Regions from separate parts of the Halalkalibacterium halodurans genome, predicted to be linked through region 2. Evidence: a T-box and tRNA genes for the amino acid it is inferred to sense, from the RefSeq annotation. Region 2 holds a T-box; the other holds one or more tRNA genes.
What was found. A T-box is a leader RNA that pairs with one kind of tRNA and senses whether it is charged. The one in region 2 lies ahead of trpS (tryptophan--tRNA ligase), so its partner is inferred to be a tRNA-Trp.
Positions count from the first base shown of each region.

Region 1: it encodes a tRNA-Trp, which carries the amino acid that the T-box ahead of trpS (tryptophan--tRNA ligase) is inferred to sense. The anticodon was not compared.

Region 1 covers NZ_CP040441.1:1,030,701-1,035,102, forward strand. The annotation lists rRNA gene FED51_RS05010 (23S ribosomal RNA) at 1-916, shown strand, start outside; rRNA gene rrf (5S ribosomal RNA) at 1,325-1,440, shown strand; tRNA gene FED51_RS05020 (tRNA-Asn) at 1,450-1,524, shown strand; tRNA gene FED51_RS05025 (tRNA-Ser) at 1,526-1,619, shown strand; tRNA gene FED51_RS05030 (tRNA-Glu) at 1,633-1,704, shown strand; tRNA gene FED51_RS05035 (tRNA-Val) at 1,739-1,814, shown strand; tRNA gene FED51_RS05040 (tRNA-Met) at 1,991-2,067, shown strand; tRNA gene FED51_RS05045 (tRNA-Asp) at 2,072-2,148, shown strand; tRNA gene FED51_RS05050 (tRNA-Phe) at 2,159-2,234, shown strand; tRNA gene FED51_RS05055 (tRNA-Thr) at 2,240-2,315, shown strand; tRNA gene FED51_RS05060 (tRNA-Tyr) at 2,370-2,454, shown strand; tRNA gene FED51_RS05065 (tRNA-Trp) at 2,466-2,539, shown strand; tRNA gene FED51_RS05070 (tRNA-His) at 2,558-2,633, shown strand; tRNA gene FED51_RS05075 (tRNA-Gln) at 2,647-2,721, shown strand; tRNA gene FED51_RS05080 (tRNA-Gly) at 2,726-2,800, shown strand; tRNA gene FED51_RS05085 (tRNA-Cys) at 2,808-2,878, shown strand; tRNA gene FED51_RS05090 (tRNA-Leu) at 2,905-2,993, shown strand; tRNA gene FED51_RS05095 (tRNA-Arg) at 3,009-3,085, shown strand; gene FED51_RS05100 (ISL3-like element IS651 family transposase) at 3,309-4,402, shown strand, end outside.
Region 2 covers NZ_CP040441.1:2,335,844-2,340,245, forward strand. The annotation lists gene FED51_RS11285 (hypothetical protein) at 1-263, opposite strand, end outside; gene FED51_RS11290 (hypothetical protein) at 555-821, shown strand; gene trpS (tryptophan--tRNA ligase) at 1,730-2,728, opposite strand; T-box leader at 2,882-3,133, opposite strand; gene FED51_RS11300 (DUF421 domain-containing protein) at 3,197-3,892, opposite strand; gene FED51_RS11305 (DedA family protein) at 3,975-4,402, opposite strand, start outside.

The DNA of each region.
Region 1 (4,402 bases), 1.3 Mb from region 2:
GGATACTGTCTCAACGAGAGACCCGGTGAAATTATAGTACCTGTGAAGATGCAGGTTACCCGCGACAGGACGGAAAGACCCCATGGAGCTTTACTGTAGCTTGATATTGGATGTTGGTACCGTTTGTACAGGATAGGTAGGAGCCTTGGAAGCCGGAGCGCTAGCTTCGGTGGAGGCGCTGGTGGGATACTACCCTGACGGTATTGACATTCTAACCTCGAACCGTGATCCGGTTCAGGGACAGTGTCAGGTGGGCAGTTTGACTGGGGCGGTCGCCTCCTAAACAGTAACGGAGGCGCCCAAAGGTTCCCTCAGAATGGTTGGAAATCATTCGTAGAGTGCAAAGGCAAAAGGGAGCTTGACTGCGAGACCTACAAGTCGAGCAGGGACGAAAGTCGGGCTTAGTGATCCGGCGGTGCCGTATGGAAGGGCCGTCGCTCAACGGATAAAAGCTACCCTGGGGATAACAGGCTTATCTCCCCCAAGAGTTCACATCGACGGGGAGGTTTGGCACCTCGATGTCGGCTCATCGCATCCTGGGGCTGAAGTAGGTCCCAAGGGTTGGGCTGTTCGCCCATTAAAGCGGTACGCGAGCTGGGTTCAGAACGTCGTGAGACAGTTCGGTCCCTATCCGTCGCGGGCGTAGGAAATTTGAGAGGAGCTGTCCTTAGTACGAGAGGACCGGGATGGACACACCGCTGGTGTACCAGTTGTTCCGCCAGGAGCATCGCTGGGTAGCTACGTGTGGACGGGATAAGTGCTGAAAGCATCTAAGCATGAAGCCCCCCTCAAGATGAGATTTCCCATGGAGTAAATCCAGTAAGACCCCTTAGAGATGATGAGGTTGATAGGTCTGGTGTGGAAGCGTGGCGACACGTGAAGCTGACAGATACTAATCGGTCGAGGACTTATCCAAAAACAAATCAAAAGCAACGTCTCGAACTCGAGAAGCGTCCCATTATCTAGTTTTGAGAGAATCTTGTTCTCCAAAGAAGCTTCGATACAACATCGCACCATGCGACGTTAATCGGAAGCCGTGATCAAGAGATTATTCTCTTACGTCCAAAGAAAAGGGTTTCGAGAAACGAGCAGTTTTAGGAATCGAGCGACGACAGACCGGAGTGTACTCACGGTACGTGAGGATCTGGAGGAGTGAAGATGACACCAAAATGCGACGTTGATCGGAAGCCGTAACTATCTACAAAGAGGATCAAGAGATTTGCGGAAGCAAGCGAGTGACGAACTGAGCGTATATCAACATACGTGACAGGAAGGAACAAGCGTAGCTGACAAAAAAGCTCGCCGATCATCTGACGTAGAAAGGTTTGGTGGCGATAGCGAAGAGGTCACACCCGTTCCCATGCCGAACACGGTCGTTAAGCTCTTCAGCGCCGATGGTAGTTGGGGCCTTGCCCCTGCGAGAGTAGGACGCTGCCAAGCAACTAATGTTCCACAGTAGCTCAGTGGTAGAGCAATCGGCTGTTAACCGATCGGTCGTAGGTTCGAGTCCTACCTGTGGAGCCACGGAGAGCTGTCCGAGTTGGCCGAAGGAGCACGATTGGAAATCGTGTAGGCGGTGACAAACCGTCTCGAGGGTTCGAATCCCTCGCTCTCCGCCAGATAAATTACCGTGGCCCGTTGGTCAAGTGGTTAAGACACCGCCCTTTCACGGCGGTAACACGGGTTCGAATCCCGTACGGGTCATTCTTTCTTTAGGACTTTATGTCCTTTATGTATTGGAGGATTAGCTCAGCTGGGAGAGCACCTGCCTTACAAGCAGGGGGTCGGCAGTTCGATCCTGTCATCCTCCACCATTCACTCATTAAGAAAATTACTCATATACTTTATAACGACGCGGGGTGGAGCAATGAGCGAAACTTCTGCCGAGAAAGCAACGAGTAACCTCGACGCATGATGGCGTCTGTGAGAAAGCAAGAAGAGGAGAGGTCCTGCTTCTTAGAAAAAACATCATCCATATACTTTATAACGACGCGGGGTGGAGCAGTCTGGTAGCTCGTCGGGCTCATAACCCGAAGGTCGGCGGTTCAAATCCGTCCCCCGCAACCAATAAGGTCCGGTAGTTCAGTTGGTTAGAATGCCTGCCTGTCACGCAGGAGGTCGCGGGTTCGAGTCCCGTCCGGACCGCCATTATACATAAGGCTCGGTAGCTCAGTCGGTAGAGCAATGGACTGAAAATCCATGTGTCGGCGGTTCGATTCCGTCCCGAGCCACCATCTGTGCCGGTCTAGCTCAATTGGTAGAGCAACTGACTTGTAATCAGTAGGTTGGGGGTTCAAGTCCTCTGGCCGGCACCATTTTTCCATTGACGATATGATGATTTTTCGGTATCATAGATATTGTTCCTTAATGGAGGGGTAGCGAAGTGGCTAAACGCGGCGGACTGTAAATCCGCTCCCTCAGGGTTCGGCGGTTCGAATCCGTCCCCCTCCACCATTTATTTTCATAGGGGCATAGTTTAACGGTAGAACAGAGGTCTCCAAAACCTCCGGTGTGGGTTCGATTCCTACTGCCCCTGCCAATTTATCATTTCAGTGTGGCGACTGTGGCGAAGTGGTTAACGCACCGGATTGTGGCTCCGGCACTCGTGGGTTCGATTCCCATCAGTCGCCCCATTAGTTTTGATATTGGGCTATAGCCAAGCGGTAAGGCAACGGACTTTGACTCCGTGATGCGCTGGTTCGAATCCAGCTAGCCCAGCCAATAAGCGGAAGTAGTTCAGTGGTAGAACACCACCTTGCCAAGGTGGGGGTCGCGGGTTCGAATCCCGTCTTCCGCTCCAAAGCTTTGGCGGCATAGCCAAGTGGTAAGGCACGGGTCTGCAAAACCCTTATCCCCGGTTCGAATCCGGGTGCCGCCTTTTTTGATCTTTCCACGTAATTCCTTGCCGGGGTGGTGGAATTGGCAGACACACAGGACTTAAAATCCTGCGGTAGGTGACTACCGTGCCGGTTCGAGTCCGGCCCTCGGCACCATTTTAGACAAGCTTTGCGCCCGTAGCTCAATTGGATAGAGCGTTTGACTACGGATCAAAAGGTTAGGGGTTCGACTCCTCTCGGGCGCGCCATTTCTATATATACGTACATACAAAGAGCATTGGATGATCCAATGCTCTTTTTTGGGCTCTACAATAAATGTTGGGGTTTTTGCACAAAAGAGGGCAAAAAAAGGCTCTACAATAAATGTTGTGGTTTTTGCACAAAAGAGGGCAAAAAAAATGCACGCAGGCTCCTTTATCCATTATCCTTGAATTGCCTAGAAACAAAGAAAGGATAGGAGCTGCGTGTACGATGAATTTTACCATGGATTTGCCCGGATTAAAAGGTGTGAAGGTCACAAAGATGGAGGAACGAGAGGGCTTTATCGCGCTCCATGTAGAAATGCCGCGAACGCCTCATCGTTGCCCATCCTGCGGGGAGAGAACCGAGAGAATCCATGATTACCGCATCCAAAAAGTTCAACATCTCAAGCTCTTTGAACGGTGGGTGTATCTATTCTATCGAAAGCGCCGGTACGCGTGCAGATGCGGGAAGCGGTTTGCGGAGAAAGCCTGTTTTGTAGAGCGATATCAGCGTCAGACAGTGGAATGGAATCAAGCGTTTCGCTTACGGCTCATTCAAGGGAAGAACTTTACGGACACAGCGAATCAATTCCAAACGTCCGTGACAACTGCCATGCGCCGGTTTGATCAATTGGCGGCCCCCCTCGTGAAGAAGGTGGATCACCTTCCTCCTCGGATTGCGATTGATGATTACAAAGGGGATACGAATGCGGGGAAATATCAAGTGATCATTGCGGATGCAGATACACGGAAGCCACTGGATATCTTACCGGATCGTAAAGCCGATACGCTTAAACGATATCTTCAAGAGAAGGGTCATCATGTGAAAACAGTCGTGATGGATCTAAGTTATACCTTCAAGTCGGCTGTTCAAAAGGCCTTAGGCCACCCGCTCATCATTGGGGATCCGTTCCATTTCTGTCGTTACATCTACTGGGCTCTGGAAGAGGTTCGCCGCCGAGTGCAAAAAGCGTTCCATCCGTATCATCGAAAACGATGTAAACGGATCAAACATCTGTTTCAGAAAGAGAGAGAAGGACTGGATGATAAGCAAAAGAAGAAGGTGGAGCGGTACCTAGAGCTATCCCCTGATTTAAGGGAAGCGTATGAGCTAAAAGAACATTTTCGTCAGTGGTATCAAGAAGCGAAGATGCAAGGAAGGGAAGGACGAATGAGCGAGGTGAAACAAGGGCTCTACGCCTTTTACCGAAGAGTGGAGGCGAGCCCGTTAAAGGAGTTCCACCAAGCCATTCAGACGCTGAAGAACTGGCAGACCGAGATCTTGAATAGCTTCGCGTTTGGCTTAAACAATGGTTTTATTGA
Region 2 (4,402 bases):
TCCAATCCTATAAAGCCTTTACTTTTTGCCACTTCCTCAGCGGCATGAATAATGGATAAAACCAGTTCTCGATTCGTCCAATCAATGACATCTGCTACTGAATAGCTGATGCAAAGTGTCTGTCTCGCACTCGCTTTAAAATGCACTGTTCCCTTTTCAAGTGTAACCGCAACACATGATCGTTCCTCTTCGATGTTCGTTGCTTCATTTGGAATTAAGCGTATGATGGGTTCTATATCTTTTCTAAAAATAGGAATAAACATATCATCACCTTTATACCTTTCTATCTTTAAAGCGAACCATATGTATTATTTAAATTCGTCATGTTTTGTCTCCATCCTCCTAAAATCGACAATCAATTTATTTAAATATAAATATATTGCTTTATCTATTGTAGCAACTCTTATTTGTTATGCCAACAAAATTTTAATTAACCCCCTTTTTTCACGGAATGTATTTTTATTCAATTTCGTGTTTTTTTCATTTACACATATTTCACTGTCATTGCTGCAAACTAACGATACAAACCATACTTCCCGAGGTGAAAGCAGCAAATGAATTTATCAATTCAACAAAAAAATACGATTTGTGTCATTATTTTACTTATTTTAATGTTACTCCCTGTTTGGGCAGCAATGGTGTCTCCTCTTGATTTCCAAGGTGCCTTGAAGCTATTCCCATTAGACTTCTCATTGTTCTTTGCCTTTTTAATGGGCGGAATCATCGTAAATTACACATTACGATCATCCAAGTTTATGATCGTCATTATGATTGTCGCTGCAATTGGACTTGCCGTTATTGCCTACGGCTTTATCGTTTAACACCTTTAATTACCACTGATTTTTGGGCGACCAAACATGGGTTTCAGCTTGTAGAGGCTTTAAGATACAACGGCCAAACCATCATGCACCCTTTTTCTACAATAAGTTCCATTTATCCCCCGTTGCAAGTAAAGAGCGCGGAAAAGAATAAAAGACAGGGGGGACGACCTCTCATCTCGCTTTTTCCAATACCATCTCTCTGTTATCAGCTTCCCCTAGTCAATCGAGTGCTACTAATAGGAATTATCGATAACATCGATGATCACTTCAACTTCTGGAACGGCTTTCATAAACGTATGTACAAGGGCCGATGATGCCGTAACTACTAGGAAAAGATCTGTCCTCATGACCCGTAATTGTTTGTTATCTTGAGAATCTTTTCATTCAAGAAAACTCATGTCCCATCCCTCTAGTTTTCGTTCTAGCCAGACAGCATAAGCATATGGAACGCACAAGCCATCCATGAAAATGTTCTACTTAAGGACTACAATAAGATTCTCACCCATTCTGACTTGCATCCTCTCACTTTATTTATCACAATCATCCCTTCTTTAAATAAAAGCACTCCCTCCTTCTTTTTCAGCTTATACTAAAACATATTAAAGAAAAAGAGGAGGAAGTTCATATGACTTTTTCACCTGCAGAAAAAGAAGTTACGCAAACAAAGACATCAATTATCCATATTGCTAGTTAAAAAGACGCGAATCTTGATTGGAATAAATCTTCCATTAACCTTATCCTCCCCCACTCATTTGAAGAGTTTCCTAATTTTTATCGGTTGGAAAATAATTAACAGCTGTTTTTTGTTCTTAGTAATAGATTAGGATGGTATGATTAAAGTCAGTATTTACTCATCGATCATAAACAATCGAACAATTGGCGCCTATGGCTCAATCACTTGTATTCTCTTAATACATATAAAAACCAATCGCTTCTCGCACCTCTTGAATCGTTTGCTGTGCTGACACTTTCGCTTTCTCTTTGCCCATTAATAACAAATCGTGGATATCTGCATCAGTCAATTGCTCGTAGGTTTGGCGAATAGGTACTACTGTCCGTTCAATGGAGGCTGCAAGCATTTGTTTACATGCTACACAACCGATTTCGGCTGTTTGGCATCCTGTTTGAATGGATTGCTGCTCCTCTGGCTCTGAGAAGTATTCATGAAGATGGAACACGTTGCAGCCCGTTCTCGTCGGATGACCAGGTTTTACTTTATGGGTACGAAGCGGATCTGAATAAGCCCGTTTTACTTTTTGCTCGATCACCTCTTTTGGATCTTTAAGGGAAATCGTCGTCCCTTTCCCATCAGACTTGCTCATTATCCCTTCACCTGTTAGTGATGGGACTCGGGCGCTTTGGTTTTCTACAGGTTTTGGTTCTGGAAATAACGGACCATAGTGAGCCGAAAATCGCCGAACAATCGCACGTGCCATTTCTAAATGAACGAGTTGATCCTCTCCTACAGGGACGAGCTCTCCTTTATGAATCAAAATATCGGCAGCCATAAGGACTGGGTACCCCGCGAGACCATAATGGACGTGATCAGGGTGTTTTTTCGCTTTTTCCTTAAATGTGGGACAACGGAGAAGTTCTCCTAACGGCATGACCATCCCTAAGTAGGTGGCTAACTCTGTTATTTCTGCGGCAATAACCGATTGAGTGTAAAAAGTCGCCTTATGAGGATCGAGTCCAGCAGCTACGTATAACTTGGCTGCATCAATCGTTCGTTTCGCTAAGGATGTTTCATCAGAATGAGTCGTGAGTGAATGAATATCAACAATAAAAAAATGAGCATCCGTTGTTTCTTGTAAATTGATGATGTCGCGCATCGCACCAATGTAATTACCGATATGCACATCTCCTGTTGGTCTAATTCCTGATGTAAGGATAGGTTTGCTAATCATAAAAAGTCCTCCTGTTTCGAAAGGTTAATTGATTGAACATCATCAACAAATCGCTTTCCCACCAACCGTCTTCCATAGTCGTCACCTCTTCCTTTATATTTACATTTAGTTCTGACAAGGTGTAGGACCACCAAAAAAGCTCCCCCATCCTTAGAAAAGGACGGGAGAGCCCGCGGTACCACCTTCATTGGTCAATAAATAACCCTGCTTCCTTGTCATCAACAACTCGAGAACAAGTGTCTCATGTAACGACGAGACCTTTCGCCAAAGCCTACTAAGGGAACCATTCCCGTTCGGTTTGGATGCTCCGAAGCCCATTCTGCATCGTTTCTGTACTGATTTCCACCGACCATCAGCTCTCTAGAACAGGACACGATCCATACTCTTCTTCATCATTGCAAACATATGCATTCTCGAACTACCTTCATTCTATACTGGGGACCTCGTCAATGCAACCGTTTTTTCCTTTTAGGAATGAAGGTGATCTCGATACGTATCAATGACGAGGCGCCCTTTTGAATCAAGAACAGCATAAAAGACGTCTTGTATTCCGTACCCCCGCCTAAGAATTTCTTGTTTTAACCACTCTTCAGACAGGTCATTTTCCAATAGATTTTCTTTATTTACCTCACCATCGATGATGAGCTCGATCGGGCGATGCCGTTTCGCTACAGGAATGTTAAGGTCCTTTCTTGTCACTGGCAAGTATTCAGGTTTTTTTAATACCGTTACCGTTCCATCAGTTTCAAGGATGGCGGTTTCAACTTCCTGCCAATCAAAGATTTCCTTTTCGCGGAGCGTTTGTTTAAACATATCAATTGAGAAGTTTTCCTTTTTTAAATTGTGCTCTAATAGCTTCCCATCCTGAATGAGAAGGGTTGGTGTACCGTCTAACCATTTACGAATCGCCCGGCTTTTCCGACTTAAACGAGCAGTAAAAAAGCCTAAAACCGCAATTAATAAGAGAGAGGTTGTCATCAGCCAAAAGTTTAACGATGAATTAAACGCAAGATTGGCTGCGATCGCCCCAAGCATGACCATCGTAATAAAATCATGATTTGTCATCTGGGCCATCGAATGCTTCCCTAGTATATGATTCATAATTAGTAAAAAGCCAAACGACCAAATCGTGCGGAGTATGGTTTGAACGAGCTCCTGAACCACGGTGCAAACATCCCCTTAATCATTTATTCAAATGATTCCCATTACTTGTATTTTTATTCTAATGGTAAACAGGGGCGCTTCTTTATAAAATGCCAGATTGTTCATTTTCCGTTTTCAAACGCTTGCTCTTCTCTCGTCTTTTCTTATAAAGCGTTAAAAGTGTAATGAGTAGGAGCAGAGCTAGCACCGCAATCATTCCGTAGGTTTCAATAAAATTTCCAACATAGCTGATCGATTCATGGAAGGAATAGCCGATCAAAAAATAAACCGAGCTCCAAATTACTTGTGAGGGAGCGGCGGCGACTAAAAACTGGTGAAATCGATAGTTTGATAGCCCAACCGAAAATGGAGTGGCATGGCGAAGGAATGGTAAATAGTAACCGAAAGCTACAGCCCAAAGGCCGTATCGGTTAAGAAAAGCCTCCCCCTTCTCCACCCGAACGACAAAGAGACGGGTATCTTTTAATTTTTGCAAGGAAGGTTTGCCCCCCCACTGACCAAAACCATACA